3 regions of the Gordonia sp. IITR100 genome follow, and region 1 is predicted to be linked to each of the others. Evidence: riboswitches for the same ligand, from Rfam matches in the RefSeq annotation. Region 1 holds a riboswitch; each other region holds the start of a gene.
The links. A riboswitch is a leader RNA that binds a small molecule or an ion and turns the genes downstream of it on or off. The one in region 1 is predicted to bind thiamine pyrophosphate.
Positions count from the first base shown of each region.

Region 2: linked by a shared signal. The riboswitch ahead of thiC (phosphomethylpyrimidine synthase ThiC) and the one ahead of thiO (glycine oxidase ThiO) in region 1 are both predicted to bind thiamine pyrophosphate.
Region 3: linked by a shared signal. The riboswitch ahead of B1818_RS13725 (TenA family protein) and the one ahead of thiO (glycine oxidase ThiO) in region 1 are both predicted to bind thiamine pyrophosphate.

Region 1 is NZ_MVKV01000028.1:31-6,817, reverse strand. It holds gene B1818_RS23120 (LuxR C-terminal-related transcriptional regulator) at 1-935, opposite strand, end outside; gene B1818_RS23115 (ABC transporter permease) at 1,063-1,809, opposite strand; gene B1818_RS23110 (ABC transporter ATP-binding protein) at 1,806-2,804, opposite strand; gene B1818_RS23105 (thiazole synthase) at 2,876-3,664, opposite strand; gene thiS (sulfur carrier protein ThiS) at 3,723-3,935, opposite strand; gene thiO (glycine oxidase ThiO) at 3,932-4,996, opposite strand; TPP riboswitch at 4,993-5,102, opposite strand; gene thiE (thiamine phosphate synthase) at 5,151-5,861, shown strand; gene B1818_RS23085 (hypothetical protein) at 6,178-6,552, shown strand.
Region 2 is NZ_MVKV01000001.1:279,770-286,556, forward strand. It holds gene B1818_RS01315 ((2,3-dihydroxybenzoyl)adenylate synthase) at 1-1,125, shown strand, start outside; gene B1818_RS01320 (GNAT family N-acetyltransferase) at 1,292-1,639, opposite strand; TPP riboswitch at 1,850-1,964, shown strand; gene thiC (phosphomethylpyrimidine synthase ThiC) at 1,956-3,644, shown strand; gene thiD (bifunctional hydroxymethylpyrimidine kinase/phosphomethylpyrimidine kinase) at 3,644-4,564, shown strand; gene B1818_RS01335 (SHOCT domain-containing protein) at 4,642-5,031, opposite strand; gene B1818_RS01340 (LLM class flavin-dependent oxidoreductase) at 5,224-6,288, shown strand; gene egtD (L-histidine N(alpha)-methyltransferase) at 6,269-6,787, opposite strand, start outside.
Region 3 is NZ_MVKV01000008.1:149,799-156,585, reverse strand. It holds gene B1818_RS13755 (ATP-binding cassette domain-containing protein) at 1-5, opposite strand, end outside; gene B1818_RS13750 (fused (3R)-hydroxyacyl-ACP dehydratase subunits HadA/HadB) at 229-1,326, opposite strand; gene rpmG (50S ribosomal protein L33) at 1,421-1,588, opposite strand; tRNA gene B1818_RS13740 (tRNA-Met) at 1,682-1,755, opposite strand; tRNA gene B1818_RS13735 (tRNA-Thr) at 1,777-1,849, opposite strand; tRNA gene B1818_RS13730 (tRNA-Tyr) at 1,968-2,048, opposite strand; TPP riboswitch at 2,204-2,298, shown strand; gene B1818_RS13725 (TenA family protein) at 2,286-3,011, shown strand; gene B1818_RS13720 (ABC transporter substrate-binding protein) at 3,008-4,033, shown strand; gene B1818_RS13715 (ABC transporter permease) at 4,008-4,802, shown strand; gene B1818_RS13710 (ABC transporter ATP-binding protein) at 4,795-5,622, shown strand; gene B1818_RS13705 (YajQ family cyclic di-GMP-binding protein) at 5,674-6,165, shown strand; gene htpX (zinc metalloprotease HtpX) at 6,332-6,787, shown strand, end outside.

The sequences.
Region 1 (6,787 bases):
CGCGACGACACGAGACCCAGGCGGCGCCGGATCACCTCACCGAACAGCGGGTGGTGGAAGGCGACGTCGAGGCGCCGCCCGTCGCGGGTGATGCGCACCAGCCCGGCGATCTCCGCCTCTTCGACGGCTTCTTCGCCGGCGAGCTCGGCGAGGACGTCGATGTCGAGGGGTTCGCACAGACTGAGGTATTTGAGGGCCCCGAGGACCGGCGCGTCGAGTTGCTCTATCCGCCCCTCGAGCAGCGATGCCAGCTCCGAGGTGATGGCGGCGCGTCCGCGTAGCTGCCACACGCCGTTGACCTGCCGCAGCGTCTCGGCCTGCCGCGCACCGTCGACGAGATGCCGTAGGAACAGGGCGTTCCCACCGGAGGCCTCCCACATGCGATCGGCCGAATGCTCCTCGAGCTGCCCGCCGATCACCGACTCGATGAGGTCGACGCTCTGCTCTTTGGTGAACGGCGACAACGTGATCCGCGTGAGGTGATTGTCCTTCCACAGCGAGGTCACTGCATCCGGGACGGTCTCGCCGCTGCGGACCGTCGCGACGATGTGCACCGCACGGTCGATCGCGAGCTGATGCAGCAGCGTCGCCGACAGTTCGTCGAGCAGGTGGGCGTCGTCGACCCCGATCACGACATCGCCGTCGGCGAGGAGCGATTCACGGGCCGCCGCAAGGTAGGTGACCGGATCGCTCGACGTCGCCGGACCGACGAGATGCGCGAACACACCGAGCGGGATCGAGCGCGCGGACTCGGTGCCCGCCACCCAGCGCACCCCGGTCGGCAACTCGGCGGTGACGTGCCGGGCGAGGGTCGTCTTGCCCACGCCGGAGTCACCGGTCAGGACCACCCCACAGCCGGTCGTCTCACCCCTGAGGGCCGCCTGGATCGTGCGGAACTCCCGATCGCGCTCGACGAGCGGCCAATTCGTGGACATAACCGCGAATTTTAGTCTGCCGGGCCCTACAATGGGCCGCCCGGAAGCACCAATGTGGTCCGACCGGATGGCCCTGTCGACACGCGGCTAATTCCGGATTTGACATCGGCGGAAGAAAATCCGCGAACTACGCATCCCGGGCATTGGTCACGGCCACTGCGGCCGCCAGCAACACGATCGTGAAGCCCGCGAAGTAGGCCAACGAACCGTAGGCGTTCCAGTGGAACGTGTCGCTCCCGCCGGCGAGGAAGTTCCACCCGTTCAGGAACGGCAGGAACGACACGATGTGCTCACCCACGCGCGGGAGCACCGACACGATGCGCTCGAGGGCCAGCATCCAGACGAGCACGATCGCCACCGCACCCGCCGAATGCCGCACCAGCGCGCCCACCGCGAGGCCGATCAGCGCGCACAGCATCGCGAAAACCGGCGTGCCCCAGAGATGCCGGACGGTCTCGGGCCCGGTGAGCGAGACTCCGACGCCGGCGAGCACCTGCGCCGCCACGACCGCGACGACGGACACGATGGCCACCACCGCGAACGAGAGTCCGCCGAACACGACCGCTTTCGCGAGGAGGACCTGGGGCCGACGCGGGATCGCCGCGAACGTCGGTCGGATCGTGCCGAAGCGGTACTCGGTGGTCACGCCCAGGATCGCCATGATCGCGAGCACCGCGACCCCGAACTGGTTGACGCCGAGCAGGAAGTCGTCGGTCAGGGCGTCGGTCTCACCGGGACTGCCGTAGGAACCGCCGGCGATGGCGCCGAGCAGCACCGCGAAGCCCAGGCCCAGCACCACGACGACGCCGAGGCACCAGTACGGCGACCGGGTGCTGGCGAGTTTGATCCGTTCGGCGTTGATCGCGGCGATCACCGGTTCACTCCCCCGTGGTTCCCGACGGCCCGGTTGTGGGCGTCGGGGTTGTGGACGGCGGGGTCGTGGACGGCGCGGTTGTCGACGGCGGTGTAGTCGACGGCGTGCGCCGTCATCGACATGAAGACCTCTTCCAGTGACGCCGACTCGGCGGCGAGTTCGTGCAGGGTGATGCCCGCGGCGGCGGCGAGGTCGCCGACCCGATCGGTCGTGGTGTCCGGCACGCGCATCACCGGGCGCCCGTGGGCATCCGGGTCACCCGGCGCGGGATTCAGCCCCGCCGCCGCGAGCGCGGCGTGCAACTGTTCGAGCTGCGGGCCGCGCACCCGCACCGACTGCCGGGCCCGCCCGGTGAACTCCGCCACCGAACAGTCGGCGATCAGCCGGCCCCGCCCGATGACGACGAGATGGTCTGCGGTGAGCGACATCTCGGTGAGCAGATGGCTCGACACCAACACCGTCCGCCCCTCCGCGGCGAGCTTGCGCATGAACCCGCGGATCCACACGATGCCCTCCGGGTCGAGGCCGTTGACCGGCTCGTCGAACAGCAGTGTGTGCGGGTCGCCGATCAGGGCACCCGCCAGCCCGAGCCGCTGCGACATACCGAGCGAGAAGCCGCCGGCGCGCTTCTTGGCCACCGAGGTGAGCCCGACCGTCTCGAGCACCTCGTCGACGCGGGCGGCCGGGATCCGGTTGCTCGCCGCGAGCCACCGCAAGTGGGACCGCGCACTGCGATTGGGATGCACCCACCGGGCGTCGAGCAGCGCACCGACCTGCCGCAGCGGATGCTCGAGGTCCCGGTAGCGCTGCCCGTTGATCGTCGCCGTGCCCGATGTCGGGCGGTCGAGTCCGAGCATCATCCGCATGGTCGTCGACTTACCCGCACCGTTGGGGCCCAGGAAACCGGTGACCCGTCCCGGCCCCACCTCGAAGGTGAGGTCGTCGACCGCGCGTTGACCGCCGAAGTCCTTCGTCAGATTCGCTACCTGCAACACGCCTCGACCATAGCCGCCGAATCCGGAGCGGCCCGGTCTGTCGTTCGGATGGCCGGTCGCGGGATCGCGCGTCAGTCCCGGTCGCGCCCGGGCGAGGACGCGTGCGCCCAGAAGCGCTTGGGGATCCGGCCGGCGCGCGCGGCCAGTCGGCCCCCGGCCACCGCGTGCCGCATCGCCGTCGCCATCAGCTCGGGGTTCTCCGCCCGGGTGACCGCCGTGGCCAGAAGCACGCCGTCGCAACCGAGTTCCATCGCAAGAGCCGCGTCGCTCGCCGTCCCGATGCCCGCGTCGAGAATGACCGGCAGCGGGTCGTCGAAGCGGGTGTGGCAGTCGTCGACGATCATCTCGATGTTGTGCGGGTTGAGGATTCCGAGTCCGGTCCCGATGGGCGACCCGAGGGGCATCACCGCCGCCACCCCGAGATCGGCGAGTCGCGCGGCCAGGACCGGATCGTCGTTGGTGTAGGCCAGCACGACGAAACCGTCGGCCACCAGTGCGGCCGCGGCGTCGACGAGTTCGATGGCGTCGGGCATCAGGGTGCGTTCGTCGGCGACCACCTCGAGCTTCACCCAGTCGGTCTCGAACGCCTCGCGCGCCAGTTGGGCGGTCAGGACCGCCTCGGCGGTGGTGTGACAGCCCGCGGTGTTGGGCAGAACGGCGATGTCGAGCCGGCGCAGCAGATCGAAGACCCCGGTGCCCGAGGCCGCGTCGACGCGCCGAACCGCGACGGTGGTCAACTCGGTCCCCGACGCGACCAGCGCGCGTTCCAGGGTCGCGAGATTCGACGCGCCGCCGGTACCGGTGATGAGTCGCGACGAGAAGTCGCGACCGGCGATGCGCAGATGGTCCGCATCCGGGATCGTCTCGTCGCCGGACCTCTGCTCGGTCCGCGAGGCGTCGGGCTTCAGATCGGCGAGCTCAGCCACCCTGCACCGCCGTGACGATCTCGACGACGGCACCGTCGGTCATCGTGTGCCGGTCCCAGCGGCCGCGCGGGACGACCGCGCCGTCCACCGCGACCGCGATCCCCCGGTCCGGCAACCCCAGCCCCATGACGACGTCGCGCACCGACGTGTCGGCGCCGACATCGACGCTCTTGCCGTTGACGGTGATGTTCGCGGTGATACTCATTCCTCTGCTCCTTCCAGAATCGACAACACGCGGGCGGCGGTGCCCGGCGCGAGGACGATCCCGTTGCGCCCGTGCCCGGTCGCCACGACCGTTCGTGTGTCCACACGGGTGACGATCGGCAATCCGTCCGCGGTGCACGGCCTCAGACCGGCCCCCGCTTCGGTCAGTTCGTAGGTCCGCAGCCCGGGGAAGACCTCGATCGCGTCGGCGAGCAGATCCGCGACCCCGCCGGCCTGCGGCGCGCGGTCGGCAATCCCCTCGGCCTCGTACTGGGTGGCGCCGACGACGACTCCGCCCTCGCGCGGCACCAGGTACACGGCCCGCCCGTGGAGGCGTGCCCGGACGACGTGACCGGGCGGCGGCACCGACCAGCGCGTGCGGCGCAGGCGAAGGATCTCCCCCTTCGCCGCATGCAGGTGCACACCCGGCCAGAGGGCCGCGGTGCCGAGTCCGGCGGCGAGCAGGATCTGGGTGTCGGAACCGAGGTCGTCGAGATCGGCCAGGGATTCGACGCGCGCGGAGACCAACTCGGCACCCGCCGACGTCGCGGCGGCGCGCAACGCCTCGAGCAGCCGCCGGTTGTCGACGGACCACTCGCCGACCGCGCGGTAGCCACCGACCAGTCGAGAGCTCAGCGACGGTTCCAGGGTCCGGATGTCGCGGCCGGTCACCGACTGCAGCGCGGCATCGGTGGCGGGCTGCCCGGCCCAGACGAAATCGGCGAGATGCCGCAGGTACTCGATGTCGGTGGCCGAGGCCGCGACGAACAGCGAGTCGGTGGCGGTGACGACACCCGGGTCGTCGAGCCGCTTCACGAGCGCCGGCCACAGCCGGACCGACTCGACCGAGAGGGCCAGGGACGCGTCCTCGCCGGGATGACCCTCGCCGAGTGAACCGAGCATGCCGCCGGCGACCCAGGACGCGCGCTCGTCGGTGCCGGCGTCGAGGACGCGAACCCGCCATCCGGCGTCGGCCGCGGTGAGCGCACAGGTCAGCCCGATGACACCGCCCCCGACGACCGTCAGGGCGCGGTGGGCAGGGCGCTGCGGTGGGGAATCCACGTTGGGAATCACCTTCCTTCGCCGGAATGACCCGGATCAGGTTCGACGGTCAGCGGAATCTGTCCGCACTCTCAGCCCGGCCGATCCGGACTCCCGTGTGTTCGTGCGATCCACCCTACGCCGGGGCGTCGGGGGTCCGGTTAGCCTGGTCGGCGTGACGACCCCGAACCGCACCAGCTCCGCGTCGACGGACCCCGGCTCCGCGACGGACCGTCGCCGGCGGCTCTCCACGGCCCGCCTGTACCTGTGCACCGACGCCCGCCGCGAACGCGGTGACCTGCTCGACTTCGTCGACGCGGCGCTCGCGGGCGGCGTCGACATCGTGCAGCTGCGCGACAAGAACTCGCCGGGCGAGCGCGAATTCGGGACCTTGGAGGCGGGCGAGGAACTCGAGATCCTCGCGGGCATGCGGACGGTCGCCGACGCGCATGGTGCCCTGCTCGCGGTCAACGACCGGGCCGACGTCGCGGCGCTCTCCGGGGCCGATGTCCTGCACGTCGGACAGGGCGACCTGTCGCCGTCGGCGGCCCGCCGGATCGTCGGACCGGACGTCCTCATCGGCGCCTCGACCCACGACCCCGAGCAGGCTGCCGCCGCGATCGCCGACGACGACGTCGACTACTTCTGCGTCGGTCCGTGCTGGACCACGCCCACCAAACCGGGCCGCGCCGCCGCCGGCCTCAACCTCGTGTCCTCAACGGCCGCAACACAATCAGCCAAGCCGTGGTTCGCCATCGGCGGGATCGACGCCGGCCGCGTCGGGGAGGTCACCGCGCTCGGGGCGCGGCGCATCGTCGTCGTGCGGGCCATCACCGCGGCCGACGACCCGGCCGCCGCAGCCACCGACCTCGCCGGGATGCTCTAGCGGTTCCCCTGGCGGAAACACGTTTGCCCGGTCGGTGTCGCGGGTCTATGGTGGACCGATCATGTTGTGCATCACGAGCGTTCTCGTAACCCGCCGCAGCGGGGTCTGAATCTGACCGACCCCCCGCTGCGGGTCGGTTGCGCTCTCCAGTCGGTCATCCGTTCTTCGACCGAAATCGGTTTTCGAGATGCACCCTCTTCATCTACCTCGTCGATCCTGTTCGTGGACCGAGCGCGACGACCGGCACAGTGGCGACCACTTCGCCGCACGTTTCGGCCGCCCGCTTCCCCCTGGGATGCACGAGGAGGCCGCCGGGATGACCTGGCAGCAATTCACCGACGAGTACTCCCGTGGCGGCACGATCCGGCTGGGCTCCTTCTCTGCCGTCCCGTGCTCGGGCGACCTGGTCGAGTGCCGCGCGACGCTCGCGATCGCCGACCGCATCATGTCCCGCAGCGCCGTCGCCGCCGGCCCCGTCGGTGCGATGACCTCGATCCTCTACGACGTCGGCGCCCCGGTTCAGATCGTCCGGCTGCACCAGCGGGTCGTCGACGGCCTGGTCACGACGTTCCTGCTGTGCGAGCACGACGGCCGGCAGGCCTGGGCCGTCGGTGAGGGCGCGAGCAGCGACGAGGCGAACGTCCACGCGCTGGTCGCCGGGGCGAACCGACTGCTGGACGCCGGGGTGTGACCCTGGCCCTCAGTATCTGCGGCCTCGCGGCCGTCGTGGACTTCGAAAAAACCTCTGCTCCCTGAGGAGGCCGGAGCTTGCGGAGGCCGTCACGAAGGGTCCTGGCGAGATGGGTCGCCAGCCCTTCGTGGCTCGTCGCTTGCGCTCCTCGCACCTCAGGGAGCAGGGGTTATGCGATTCTCTCGGATTAGGAGACTGCTGAAATAGTCGGCGTCGTTTCGGTGTGGGGTGAGCG
Region 2 (6,787 bases), on a different contig from region 1:
GCCGACCCCGCCTCGGTCGAGCTCCCGGCTGCCCCCGACGCCGGGCTACCCGCCCTGTTCCTCGTGTCGGGGGGCACCACCGGACTGCCGAAACTCATCGCGCGCACGCACGACGACTACGACCTCAACGCCCGGCTGTCCGCGGACGTCGCCGGCCTCACCGCCGACGACACCTACCTCGTCGCCCTGCCGGCCGCGCACAACTTTCCGCTGTGCTGCCCGGGAATCCTGGGCGTCTTCGGTGCGGGCGGCCACGTCGTCTTAGCCGACAACCCCAGTCCGGACAACACTTTCGACCTCATCGAGCGGCACCGCGTCACGGTGACCGCGCTCGTCCCCGCGCTCGCGCAACTCTGGTGCGCGGCGACCGAGTGGGAGCCGGCGGACATCAGCTCCCTGCGCCTGCTGCAGGTGGGCGGCGCCAAGCTGGCACAGTCCGACGCCGTCGCCCTCGACGCGGCCCTCGGCCCCGTCGTCCAGCAGGTCTTCGGCATGGCCGAGGGGCTGATCTGCTACACCCGGACCGACGACCCGCGTGACTTGGTGCACCAAGTGCAAGGGGCACCGATGTCGGAGCTCGACGAGGTGCGGGTCGTCGACGAGGGCGGAGCCGATGTCCCCGACGGGGAAGAAGGTGAACTGCTGGTGCGGGGGCCCTACACGATCCGCGGTTACTACCGCGCCACGGCGCACAACGAGAAGTCCTTCACGCCGGACGGCTTCTACCGGTCCGGGGACAAGGTCACCCGGCTGCCGTCGGGGCACCTGGCCGTGACCGGCCGCATCAAGGACACCATCGTGCGCGCCGGGGAGAACGTCGCCGCCGACGACGTCGAGGAGAACCTCCTCGCCCACGATTCGGTCCGGCAGGTCGCGGTGGTCGGGCTGCCCGACGACGCGCTCGGTGAGAAGATCTGTGCGGCAGTCGTGCTCTCGCACGAACACCCCCCGGCCCGACCACTCGAGCTGGCCGCGATCCGCACCTTCCTCGCCGACCGCGGACTCGCCTCCTTCAAACTGCCCGACGTGGTCCGCGTCGTGCGCACGCTCCCGGTCACCGCAGTAGGCAAGATCGACAAAAAGGTGCTCCGCGAGACACTGCTGTCGGAGCCGTCGGCAGGCTGAGCCGAGTCGGAGCCCGCTCCTCACACCGGCGCGAGGAGCGCGACCACCGCACCATAATCCCAAGGAAGCGCATAACCCCTGCTCCCTGAGGTGCGAGGAGCGATAGCGACGAGCCTCGAAGGGTCCGGCGAGGAATGTTCCGGAGCCGCCGAGGCTTACCTTCGGATCACACCGGCGCGAGGGTCACGATCCCGGGATGGCCGTCGAGATAGTGCTTGGTGAAGGTGCACACGGGCCGCAGGCGGGCGCCCTGCTCGCGGGTGAAGTGCACGACGGTGCGGGTGAGTCGGGTGGCGAGACCATGTCCGGTGTACTCGTCGTAGAGCACGGTGTGTAGGACGGTGATGGTGGTCTGACCGTCGACCGTCTCGGTCGAATAGCCGAGCACGCCGACCAGGTCGCCGGCGACCCACAGCTCGAACCGGTCGCGGTCGGGATTGTGCACCACCTGCGAGATCTGCTGCAGGATCGACTTCGCCGACTGTGGTGGTCGCTGACGATGCTTGCGTAGCACCCGACCCTCCTCACCTCTTGATCGTGGACATCGGACCACTGACATGTGCCGTCCGAACCTCGGCATAGGCCCCGCTTGTGATCCGGGTCACACGGTACCTTACGGAACCGTAACTGATGACCCCGATCGTCCGGTCGTCGCACATCGAGACGGTCGCGCGCACCCCTACGACCCGAACGAACTCCGCGCTGTAGGGTGGCGGACGCACGACAACTACACCGCGGGGGCTCTCACGATGACCGAGGGCTGAGATGGCGACGGGCGGTCGCCGACCGCTCGAACCTGTCCGGGTAATGCCGGCGTAGGGAGACAAGCCATGGGCACACGTGTATCCGCGACTCGCGACGGCAGCGCACCCGCCGACTCAGGGTTCCTGACCCTCGGTCCGATCGAGGGCAGCACCAAGCACCACCTCACGGTCGGCGACCTGCGCGTCCCGCAGCGTCGTATCCACCTCACCAACGGCGAACACCTCGACGTCTACGACACCTCGGGTCCGTACACCGATCCGACGGCGCGCATCGACGTCGAGAAGGGCCTCGCCCCCACCCGCGACAACTGGCGCCGCCCGGAACCGGTCGACGGCGCGAGCACCCAGCTAGCTTGGGCGCGGGCCGGGATCATCACCGAAGAGATGCGGTTCATCGCCGCCCGAGAGGGCATCGACCCCGAACTGGTCCGGTCGGAGGTGGCGATCGGGCGAGCGGTCATCCCGGCGAACCACCGGCATCCGGAGTCCGAACCGATGATCATAGGCAAGAACTTCGCGGTGAAAGTCAATGCGAACATCGGAAATTCGGCGGTGCGCAGCTCGATCTCCGACGAGGTCGAGAAGATGGTGTGGGCCACCCGCTGGGGCGCCGACACGATCATGGATCTCTCGACCGGCGCCGACATCCACACCACCCGCGAGTGGATCATGCGTAACTCGCCGGTCCCCGTGGGGACGGTTCCGATCTACCAGGCGCTGGAGAAGGTCAACGGCGATCCCGCCTCGCTGACCTGGGAACTGTATCGCGACACCGTGATCGAGCAGGCCGAGCAGGGTGTCGACTACATGACCGTGCATGCCGGTGTCCTGCTGCGCTACGTTCCGCTGACCGCGAAGCGGGTGACGGGCATCGTGTCGCGCGGCGGTTCGATCATGGCGGCCTGGTGTCTCGCGCACCACCGGGAGTCGTTCCTGTACACGCACTTCGACGAGTTGTGCGAGATCTTCCGCCGCTACGACATCACGTTCTCCCTCGGCGACGGCTTGCGCCCCGGATCGATCGCCGACGCGAACGACGAGGCCCAGTTCGCCGAACTCCGCACTCTCGGCGAGCTGACCGCGATCGCCAAATCGCATGGTGTGCAGGTCATGATCGAAGGCCCCGGGCACGTCCCGATGCACAAGATCGCCGAGAACGTGCGCCTGGAGGAGGAGTTGTGCGAGGAGGCCCCCTTCTACACCCTGGGTCCGCTCGCCACCGACATCGCGCCGGCCTACGACCACATCACCTCGGCCATCGGCGCGGCGATGATCGCTCAGGCCGGCACCGCGATGCTGTGCTACGTGACTCCGAAAGAGCATTTAGGACTTCCGGACCGCGACGACGTCAAGGTCGGCGTGATCACGTACAAGATCGCGGCGCACTCGGCCGACCTGGCCAAAGGCCACCCGCGGGCACAGGAACGCGACGACGCACTGAGCAAGGCGCGCTTCGAGTTCCGCTGGACCGACCAGTTCAATCTCGCCCTCGACCCCGACACCGCGCGCGCATACCACGACGAGACGCTGCCCGCCGAGCCCGCGAAGACCGCCCACTTCTGCTCGATGTGCGGACCCAAGTTCTGCTCGATGCGGATCTCGGCGGACGTCCGCGCCTACGCCGAGGAGCACGGTCTCGTCACCGCGGACGACATCGACCGGACTATCGCCGAGGGCATGGCCGCGAAGTCGGCCGAGTTCGCCGAGGCTGGTAACCGCGTGTACCTCCCGCTCCAGACGACCGGCGGCGCCTGATGCGCACAGACGACGCACGACGACGCACAGTCGACGCGAATCAGCGCACGGTCGACGAACAGGCCTACACGGGACTCCCGCTGTCACCGCCCGGAACGGCCCCGGTACGGGTCCTGACCATCGCGGGTTCGGACTCCGGCGGGGGCGCGGGAATACAGGCAGACATGCGCACCTTCGCCCTGCTCGGGGTGCACGGGTGTGTCGCGGTGACCGCGGTGACGGTCCAGAACTCGGTGGGCGTGAGCGGGTTCGAGGAGATCTCACCGCAGACCGTGGCGGCGCAGATCGACTCCGTGTCCGGTGACATCGGTGTGGCCGCGGCGAAGACCGGGATGCTCGCGTCGGCGCCCATCATCGAGGCCATCGTCGAGCAGTGCCGCACGAGCGGAATCGGCCGGGACACATCCGTTCCGCTGGTGGTCGATCCAGTGTGCGCGTCGATGCACGGCAACCAGCTGCTCGCCGACTCGGCACTCGACACCCTGCGGCACAGCCTGTTTCCCCTCGCGACGGTGGTGACACCGAACCTGGACGAGGTCCGGCTCATCACCGGCATCGCGGTCACCGATGCCGCGTCGCAGCGCGACGCGGCCAGGGCACTGCTCGATCTCGGGCCGCGCTGGGCGCTGGTGAAAGGCGGGCACCTGCGAACCTCGGACCACTCCCCCGATCTGCTCTACGACGGCGACCAGTTCATCGAGCTCAGCCACGAACGCATCGACACCCCGCACGACCACGGCGCCGGCGACACCCTCGCCGCCGCGATCGCATGCGCGCTGGCCCACGGGCACGACGTTCCCGCGGCGGTCGGCTTCGGCAAGGACTGGGTGACCCGCTGCCTGGCGGCCGCGTATCCACTGGGCGCCGGCCACGGTCCGGTCAATCCGCTGTGGCGTGTGGGCGTCGGGTCGGCGGACTGACGCGAACACGAGAAACAGACAACGCTCCCCGACGGCGACCGGCGCCATCGGGGAGCGTTGTCTGTGTCGAGGGACCGTCAGGCGGTTCCGCTGAGGGCCTTGCTCTTCAAGTGCTCGAACTCCTGGGGTGTGATCGCGCCCGAGTCGAGCAGGTTCTTCGCGTCGGCGATCTGCTGGGTCGGTGAGGTGCCTGCGACGGACCGGATGTACTCGTCGGACGCCTGCTTGGCCTCGCTGTACGCCTCACGCTGACGCTCGGCCATCCCCTTGCCCTTCGCGAGCAGGTACACGATGGCGGTGATGTACGGGAAGATGATCAGGAAGACCACCCACGCCGCCTTCGCCCACCCCGAAGCCGCCTTGTCGCGGAACAGGTCGCTGATGATGTGCCACAGGACGATCAGGTATGCGACGAACGCGAAGATGACGATCGTGTACCAGATGAAGTCCCAGAATGAATCCCACATCGGAGTGTCTCCCTTGTCTAGAAGAATCGGCGCTCGCACGCCGAGCACATGAACCGATATGAAGCATTACACAGCACCGACCTCGACACCGTGACGAACTGGAAAGAATTTAGTGAAATCGTGTGAAGAGACCAATGCGGGCGCAATTCCTCCGATTTCGCCCCGCACGATCACAACTTCGCGAAGGGCGACATGGAATCTCACCCGGTAGGTATCGAGAAGGTCGAGCTCGGTCTCGACACGTTCGGGGACATCACCGCCGAACCCGACGGCACATTGCGCTCGGGGTCGCAGACCCTGCGCGATCTGCTCGAGCAGGCCATCCTCGCCGACACGGTCGGCGTCGACTTCCTCGGTGTCGGTGAGCATCACCGCGACGACTACGCGGTGTCGGCACCCGAGGTCGTACTCGGCGCGATCGCGGCGCGCACCACCCGGACGCGTCTCGGTTCGGCCGTCACCGTCCTGAGTTCCGATGATCCGATCCGCGTGTTCCAGCGGTTCTCGACAGTCGATGCGTTGTCGTCGGGTCGCGCCGAGGTGATCCTCGGGCGCGGGTCGTTCACCGAGTCGTTTCCGCTGTTCGGTTTCGACCTCTCCGATTACGAGGAACTGTTCAGCGACAAGCTGGCCCTGTTCGCCGAACTGCGCACCGGCCGACCGGTCTCCTGGTCGGGTTCCACGCGCAGTCCGCTGCAGTCCCAGACGGTCTACCCCGAACTCGAGAACCCTCCCCTGCCGACGTGGATCGCGGTCGGCGGCAGCCCGGAGTCGGTGGTACGTGCCGCGTCGTACGGCCTGCCGCTCATGCTGGCGATCATCGGCGGCGACCCGCTGCGCTTCAAGCCGTACGTCGATCTCTATCACCGCGCCCTGCGCGAGATGGACAAGCCGCTATTGCCCGTCGGCGTGCACTCACCGGGACATGTCGCCGACACCGACGCGCAGGCACGCGACGACCTGTGGCCGCACTACCGCGAGTACGTCGGACGCATCGGTCGCGAACGCGGCTGGCCGCCGCCGACCCGCATCGAGTTCGAGCGGTCGACCGGACCCGGCGGCTCGCTCTACGTCGGGTCGCCCGACACCGTCGCCCGCAAGATCGCGTCGACCGTCCAAGCACTGGGACTGAGCCGATTCGACCTGAAGTACTCGCACGGGACACTCGGCCACCCCGAGCTCATGCGCAGCATCGAACTCTATGGAACGCAGGTCATCCCGCGGGTGCGCGAACTGCTCAGCGTCGGGTCAGGGTGAGCTGGAAGTCGCCCGCGGGATCGGTCCACGCCGACACGACGGACAGTCCGGCCGACTCGAGTTCTTCCGCGAGCGCCCCGGGCTGGAACTTGGTGCTGATCTCGGTGTGGATCTCGGTTCCCGCGGGCACCCGCCACGATCGGCCCAGCACACCGAAGTACGCGTCGACGTCCCGCCGGGCGCGAAGCCACATCTCGACGCGGTGCTCGCCCGGATTCCAGCGGGCGATGTGTTCGAAGTCGTCGGCGTAGAGCCCGCGAGCGTCGAGGCCGGCACGGAGCACCTCGATCATGTTCCGGTTGAAATCGGCGGTCACACCGGCACTGTCGTCGTAGGCAGCGACGAGCCGCCCGGTGTCCTTGACGAGGTCGGTACCGAGGAGAAAGTAGTCACCCGGGGACAACGAGCCGACCATCGAACGATAGAACTCCGCGCGCGCAGCAGGATCGAAGTTGCCGATCGTGCCACCGAGGAACACCGCGAGGCGCGGGCCGTCGGC
Region 3 (6,787 bases), on a different contig from region 1:
GACATGGTGTGTTCTCAGCTCTTCGGTAGCCGATGAGACTGGGCTTCTCATCGGGTCGGGAGCCGGACAGCACGACACAGCCGTCCGGCGTCTGGACCGGGACGGCGTACGAGAACTACAGGTGGGAGCTCACAGGGAACTCGTCGCCGTCAGCGACGAGTCCAGAGCTTCAACGAGGCGATGCCGGAGTACATGGGTGGCGACCCTAGCAGCGACGATCACTCTCGATCAATTGAATTGGATGACGGCCTGCGCGCGTCCGAAGATGCGGCGATCGCCCTGCTTGGCGGTGATCGCGATGGTCCCGCGACGAGTTGCGGGATCGAGCGACTTCACCTTGCCGGTGAAGTCGACGGCCGCGCTGTCGTCGGCCGGGACGTACACCGGGCTGGTGAAGCGCACGTTGTACTCGCAGAAGGCCGCCGGGTCGCCGATGAACTCGGAGACGAAGCTCGCGCCGAGCCCCATCGTCTGCATGCCGTGCGCGACGACGTCGTCCATGCCGGCCGCGTTCACGACGTGGTCGGAGAAGTGGATCGGGTTGGGGTCGCCGGCCACGCCCGCATAGTTCGCGAGATTGCCGCGCGTCAGCAGGTACCGCTTGGGCGTGAGTTCCTGACCCACCGTGAGCGTGTCGAAGTCGACGGCACCGAAGGCGCCCGGCGACTGCGTCGGGTCGGGGAGGTCGTAGCGACCCGCCTTCGGCTCGACGGTGTGCCCGGATTCGCCGATGGCGTCGACCTTGATCATCACGTGGTCGAGTGACGCCTCGAGTTCGGGGTCGACGTCCATGCCGGGACGCGCGGCCAGAGAGGTCCACGTGGTCATGACCGGCTCGTCGTGCTGGTTCCAGATGACGTTCTTGGTGACCATCAGGTCGATCATCTCGGGACTGCTCACGTGCCGGAACGACTCGAGCGAGACGTCGCAGATCAGGCGGTCCCCGACCTTCATCGGCTGGTGGTAGACCAGCCGCTGGTCGGTCTGCATGATCTGCCACATGTCGTAGCCGGTGACGACGTCTTCGAAGAGCTTGCGCTGGGCGATGATCCCGAGCACCGACACGTAGGTGGGCGCGGCGATCAGGCGGTCGTGGCCGAAGGCCCGGGCGCCCTCCTCGCTCCAGTGGGTCGGGTGCGCATCCTGCACGGCCATCGCGTGCTTACGGATCTCCTCGCGGCCGATCTCGTAATAGTCGTCGACCGTGTAGTGGAAGCCGACGAGGCTCTGCGTGTGGGCGGCGATCTCGTCGGGGGTCGGCTTCGCGCCACCGTTCGACGCCTCGTCCGGACGATCCTGGATCTCGGCTCCGCTTACCTGTGACATTGAGCTCTACTCCTTCGGCCGACACAGCAAGACGGGCTGCCTCATCGAGAGGCAGCCCGCTGCTGGTGGTACTTCGAAACGGCCGACGACGGCGTCAGCGCGATTCCTTGTGCCCCTGATGCTTGCCGCAGTTCGGGCAGAACTTCTTGATCTCGAGGCGATCGGGATCGTTGCGGCGGTTCTTCTTCGTGATGTAGTTACGGTGCTTGCACACCTCGCAGGCCAAGGTGATCTTGGGGCGAACATCTGTTGAGGAGGCCACTTGATTGCCTTCTTTCGGGTGGTACGTGGTCGGGTTCGGAAGTTCCCTCAGGGCTTGCGACCCTTGCGCTCGGTTCCGGTCGGACCCGATGTGTAGCGGTGGAGGGACTCGATCCCTCGACCTCACGATTATGAGTCGTGCGCTCTAACCAGCTGAGCTACACCGCCCCGCGGACTTCTCGTCCAGCGAGCCCCCTGACGGAATCGAACCGTCGACCTTTTCCTTACCATGGAAACGCTCTGCCGACTGAGCTAAGGGGGCGTGCCCCGGGCGATTGTGCCCGAGAGCCTTAACGAGGTTACACACTCGCGTCTGCGCTAGACAAATCGCTGGTCGGAGACCGACTGTCGAGCAGTTTTCGCGAGAATGGACCACGCCGTGGCAGGTATAGGATTCGAACCTATGTAGCTTGCGCGACGGATTTACAATCCGCTCCCTTTGGCCGCTCGGGCAACCTGCCGTGCCGCTCTTCCGGCCACCGTGACGGCCGTACGAACAACGCCGTGAAGAATACAACGAACACCGCATCAACGCGCAAACCGGCTGGTCAACAGGCCGGGACATGGTCGTGGCACAGGCGTCCCACTGCGACCCCCACTCCTGCTACTGTGGCTGCGTTCTGACACGGGGTGCTCCGCGACGCGGGGCTGAGATGAGACCCGAGAACCTGTCCAGGTAATGCTGACGAAGGGATGTCATGTCTGTGCATGCGCACGTGCCGGTCTCCGGCCGTTTCTCCGACCACCTCTGGGAGGAGACGAAGGGGTTGCGGACGGCGATCGACGACCTCGAGTTCCTGCGGCGGCTCGGCGACGGGACGCTGCCACTCGAGGTGTTCCGCACCTACATGGAGCAGGACTCGCTGTACCTGGCCGGGTACGCGAAGGCCCTCGCCATCCTGGCGTCGAAGTCCCCCGACCCGCAGACCGCGGGGTTCTGGGCGAACTCGTCGGCCACCGCGGCCACCGTCGAGTCGGCGCTCCACGGCGACCTGCTCAACGGCGACCTGCTCAACGGCGGCCAACTGCCGCCGCGTGAGGGCGAACCCGAGCCGTCGCCGGCGTGCCTGGGGTACGTGTCCTACCTGACGGCCGTCGCCGCGACCGAGTCGTATGCGGTCGGCGCGGCCGCGGCCCTGCCCTGCTTCTGGATCTACGCGGAAGTCGGCCGGGCCCTGGCCGCGAGTGCCGCCCAGGTGCTCGCCGCCGACCCGAACCACCCCTACGCGCAGTGGGTGACCACCTACGACGCCCCGGAATTCCAGGAATCCGCCTCGCGGGCAAGGGAACTCGTGGACGAGGCCGCGGCGCACGCCGGCGAGCGGGAGCGGGCCGCGATGGCCACGGCGTTCACCGTCGCCACCCGGTTCGAGCTTCTGTTCTGGGACACCGCGCTGAACCCGCAACCGTGGCCCGCCGCATGAGCGCCCGCGCGCGCCGCCTCCTCACCGTGCTCGCCGCCGCGGTCGTCGCGTCGTCGGCGATCACCGCGTGCGGTTCGGGCGCCGGTTCGGACGGCAGCATCCGATTCGCGCTCGACTGGTCCCCGAACACCAACCACACGGGCTTGTTCGTGGCGCAGCAGCGCGGCTGGTTCGAGGAGGCCGGACTCGACGTCGAGATCCTGCCGTACAACAACACCGCCGTGGACACCATCGTGGACGCGGGCAACGCCGAGTTCGGGATCAGCACCCACAACTCGTCGACCTTCTCGCGGGCATCGGGCGCGCACACCATCTCCGTGTTCGCGCCGCTGCAGAAGTGGGCCACCGGCATCGGTGTCCGCGCCGATCGCCGCGACATCACGAGCCCGAAGGACCTCGACGGGAAGACATACGCCGGTTTCGGCGACCCGGGCGAGGAGAAGACCCTCGAGCAGGTGATCCGAAACGACGGCGGCACCGGCGAGTTCACCTCGGTGACCCTCGGAACCTCGGCATACGAGGCGGTCTACTCCGGTCAGGCCGACTTCACCGTCTCCTATCTCGCGTGGGAGGGCATCGAGGCCGAGCATCGCGGAACCCCGATGAGGTACTTCCACTACACCGACTTCGGATTCCCGGAGGCATACGCGATCGTCGTCGACGCCAACGAGGACTGGCTGGCGGACAACCCGGACCGCGCGGCGGCCTTCGTGACGGCGCTGCAGCGCGGTTACCAGGCAGCGGCCGACGACCCGGACGCGGCGGCCCGCGACCTCCTCGCCGCCAACCCCGGTGCGTTCAACGACGAGCAGTTGGTGTTCGAGAGCCAGCGCATGCTCGCCGGTCAGTACATGAAGGACGCCGACGGCCGGGTCGGGCGACAGACGCTCGAACAGTGGGCCGGGAACTCCGGGTTCCTGTACCGCAGTGGTCTGCTGACCGGCCCGGACGGGGCGCCGCTCACGACCGAGCCGGACTGGTCGACGTACTTCACCAATGACTACCTCGACACCCCTCGGTAGCACCGGCCTGCGTCGCATCGCGCCCGCGCTCGTCGCGGTGGTCGTCCTGGTGGCGGTCTGGCAGGTCTACGTCGACGTCAGCGGGATCCGGCCGCAGGTGCTGCCGTCGCCGTCGCGCGTCGTCGCGCAGGGTTGGTCGCACCGCGCGGAGATCGGGGTGCACGCCGCGGCGACGCTGCAGGTGACCCTGATCGGGTTCACGGTCTCAATGGTCCTGGCCTGGCTGCTGGCCATCGTCGTCGACTTCTCGCCGGCGCTGCGACGGGCGTTCGTGCCGTTGTTCGTCGCCTCCCAGACCCTGCCGATCATCGCGATCGCACCGCTGATGATCATCTGGTTCGGCTTCGGCCTGCTCCCGAAGGTGCTGGTCATCGCCCTGGTCACGTTCTTTCCGGTGGCGATCGGCCTGATCGAGGGATTCGCCGCCACCGACCGCGAGGCCGGCGCGCTGATGCGCAGCATGGGGGCCACCCGCCGCCAGGTCTTCCGCTACGTGCGGCTCCCGTCCGCGCTACCGAGGTTCTTCACCGCGTTGCGGATCGGCATCACCTATGCGGTGGTGGGCGCCGTGTTCGCCGAGTACGTCGGCGCCACCCAGGGGCTCGGCATCTACATGAGCCTGCAGAAGAACTCGTTCCGCACGGACCTGGTGCTCGCGGCCGTGCTGGTGACCGCGCTCCTGAGCGTCACGCTGTACCTGCTCACCTTCGCCGTCGAGCGGATCGTCGCGCCCTGGGCCCGCGCCGAGGACCGGAACCACCATGACTGACCACCGGCTGGTCCCGGACCACCGACTTGTCGTCGACCGGCTCACCAAGTCCTTTCCCCGACCCGGACGCGGACAACCTCGCCGGGAGGTCCTCGACGGGGTGTCGTTCACCGCCGAGCCCGGCGAGTTCGTCTCCGTCATCGGGCCCAGCGGATGCGGCAAGAGCACCGTCTTCGGCCTGCTGGCCGGACTCGACGTCCCCGATTCCGGCAGCGCGTCCGTCGGCTCCGAACCCGCCGTCGCCGGACACTGCGCGTACATGCCACAGAAGGACCTGCTGTTCCCGTGGCGCACCGTGCTGGACAACACCATCCTCGGCCTCCAGGTGCAGGGCGTGCCGACGAAGGAGGCCCGACGCCGGGCCGCGGACCTCTTCCCCGCCTTCGGACTCGCCGGATTCGAAGACGCCCGCCCGTTCCAGCTGTCCGGCGGGATGCGACAGCGCGCCGCACTCCTGCGCACCGTCGTCTCGAATCGCGACCTGGTGCTGCTCGATGAGCCGTTCGGCGCCCTCGACTCACTCACCCGGACCGAGATGCAGACGTGGTTGCAGTCGGTGTGGCAGCGCTATCGGTGGACGGTGCTGATGATCACCCACGACGTCCGCGAGGCCGTCCACCTCTCGGACCGCGTGATCGTGCTGTCCGCCCGCCCGGCCACCGTGGTCCACGAGGTGCGTGTCGACCTCCCGCGCCCGCGCGATCCGGCGGGGCTCACCGCTCCCGAGTTCGTCGCCCTCGAGCGAGAACTGCTCGAGGTGCTCCACGACGAGTCACGTCGTGCCCTCGCCGAGCAGGCACAGCGTCGGACGTCCCGGTAGACCCCCGCGGCCGCCCACTTGCGCTGATCGCCATGACATACCCTGTCGGACATGGCTGATTCATCGTTCGACGTGGTGAGCAAGGTCGACCGGCAAGAGGTCGACAACGCCCTGAACCAGGCTGCCAAGGAGTTGTCGCAGCGGTACGACTTCCGCGGCACCAACACCGGCATCGAGTGGTCCGGCGAGGAGAACATCGTGATCACCTCGGACGCCGAGGAGCGCGCACAGGCGGGCCTCGAGGTGTTCAAGGAGAAGCTGATCCGACGCGACATCTCGCTGAAGGCCTTCGACGCCGGCGAGGTCGTCGGCTCGGGCAAGACCTTCAAGATCACCGGCTCGCTGGTGCAGGGCATCGACTCCGAGCACGCCAAGAAGATCTCCAAGAAGATCCGCGACGAGGGGCCGAAGGGCGTCAAGGCGCAGATCCAGGGCGACGAGCTGCGCGTGTCGAGCAAGAAGCGCGACGACCTGCAGGCCGTCATCTCACTGCTCAAGGGCGAGGACTTCGGTATCGCCCTGCAGTTCGTCAACTACCGCTGACCCGCCCGGTCGGTGGGTCGGCGGCACCGAACCCCGACCGTCGGAAACCCAGACGGGCGCTGCGTCGTTTGACCGGATGAGGCGCCTGCACTCCGCGGCCGGCACCGGGTTCGCCCGGGCCGCCCGCGGAGCCCGAGACCCGCGGCGCCGGACAGACGAGGACCCGATGCATTTCAACGGATTGAAGACGGCGGCTCTGCTGGGTCTGATGTCGGCGATCATCGTCGGCATCGGCGCACTGTTCCAGAGCCCGCTGATCCTGTGGGGATCGGTGATCGTCGCCGTCGGCATGAACGCCTACGTCTACTTCAACAGCGCCAAGATGTCGCTGAAGGCGATGCACGCGCAACCGGTCACCGAACTGCAGGCACCGGTCATGTACCGGATCGTGCGTGAGCTGGCGACCACGGCACACCAGCCGATGCCCGCCCTCTACATCTCCCCCACCGAGTCGCCCAACGCGTTTGCGACCGGCCGCAACCCGAAGAACGCCGCGGTGTGTTGCACCACCGGCATCCTGCACCTGCTCGACGAGCGCGAGCTGCGCGCCGTGCTGGGCCACGAGCTGTCCCACGTGTACAACCGCGACATCCTCATCAGCTCGATCGCCGGCGCGATGGCG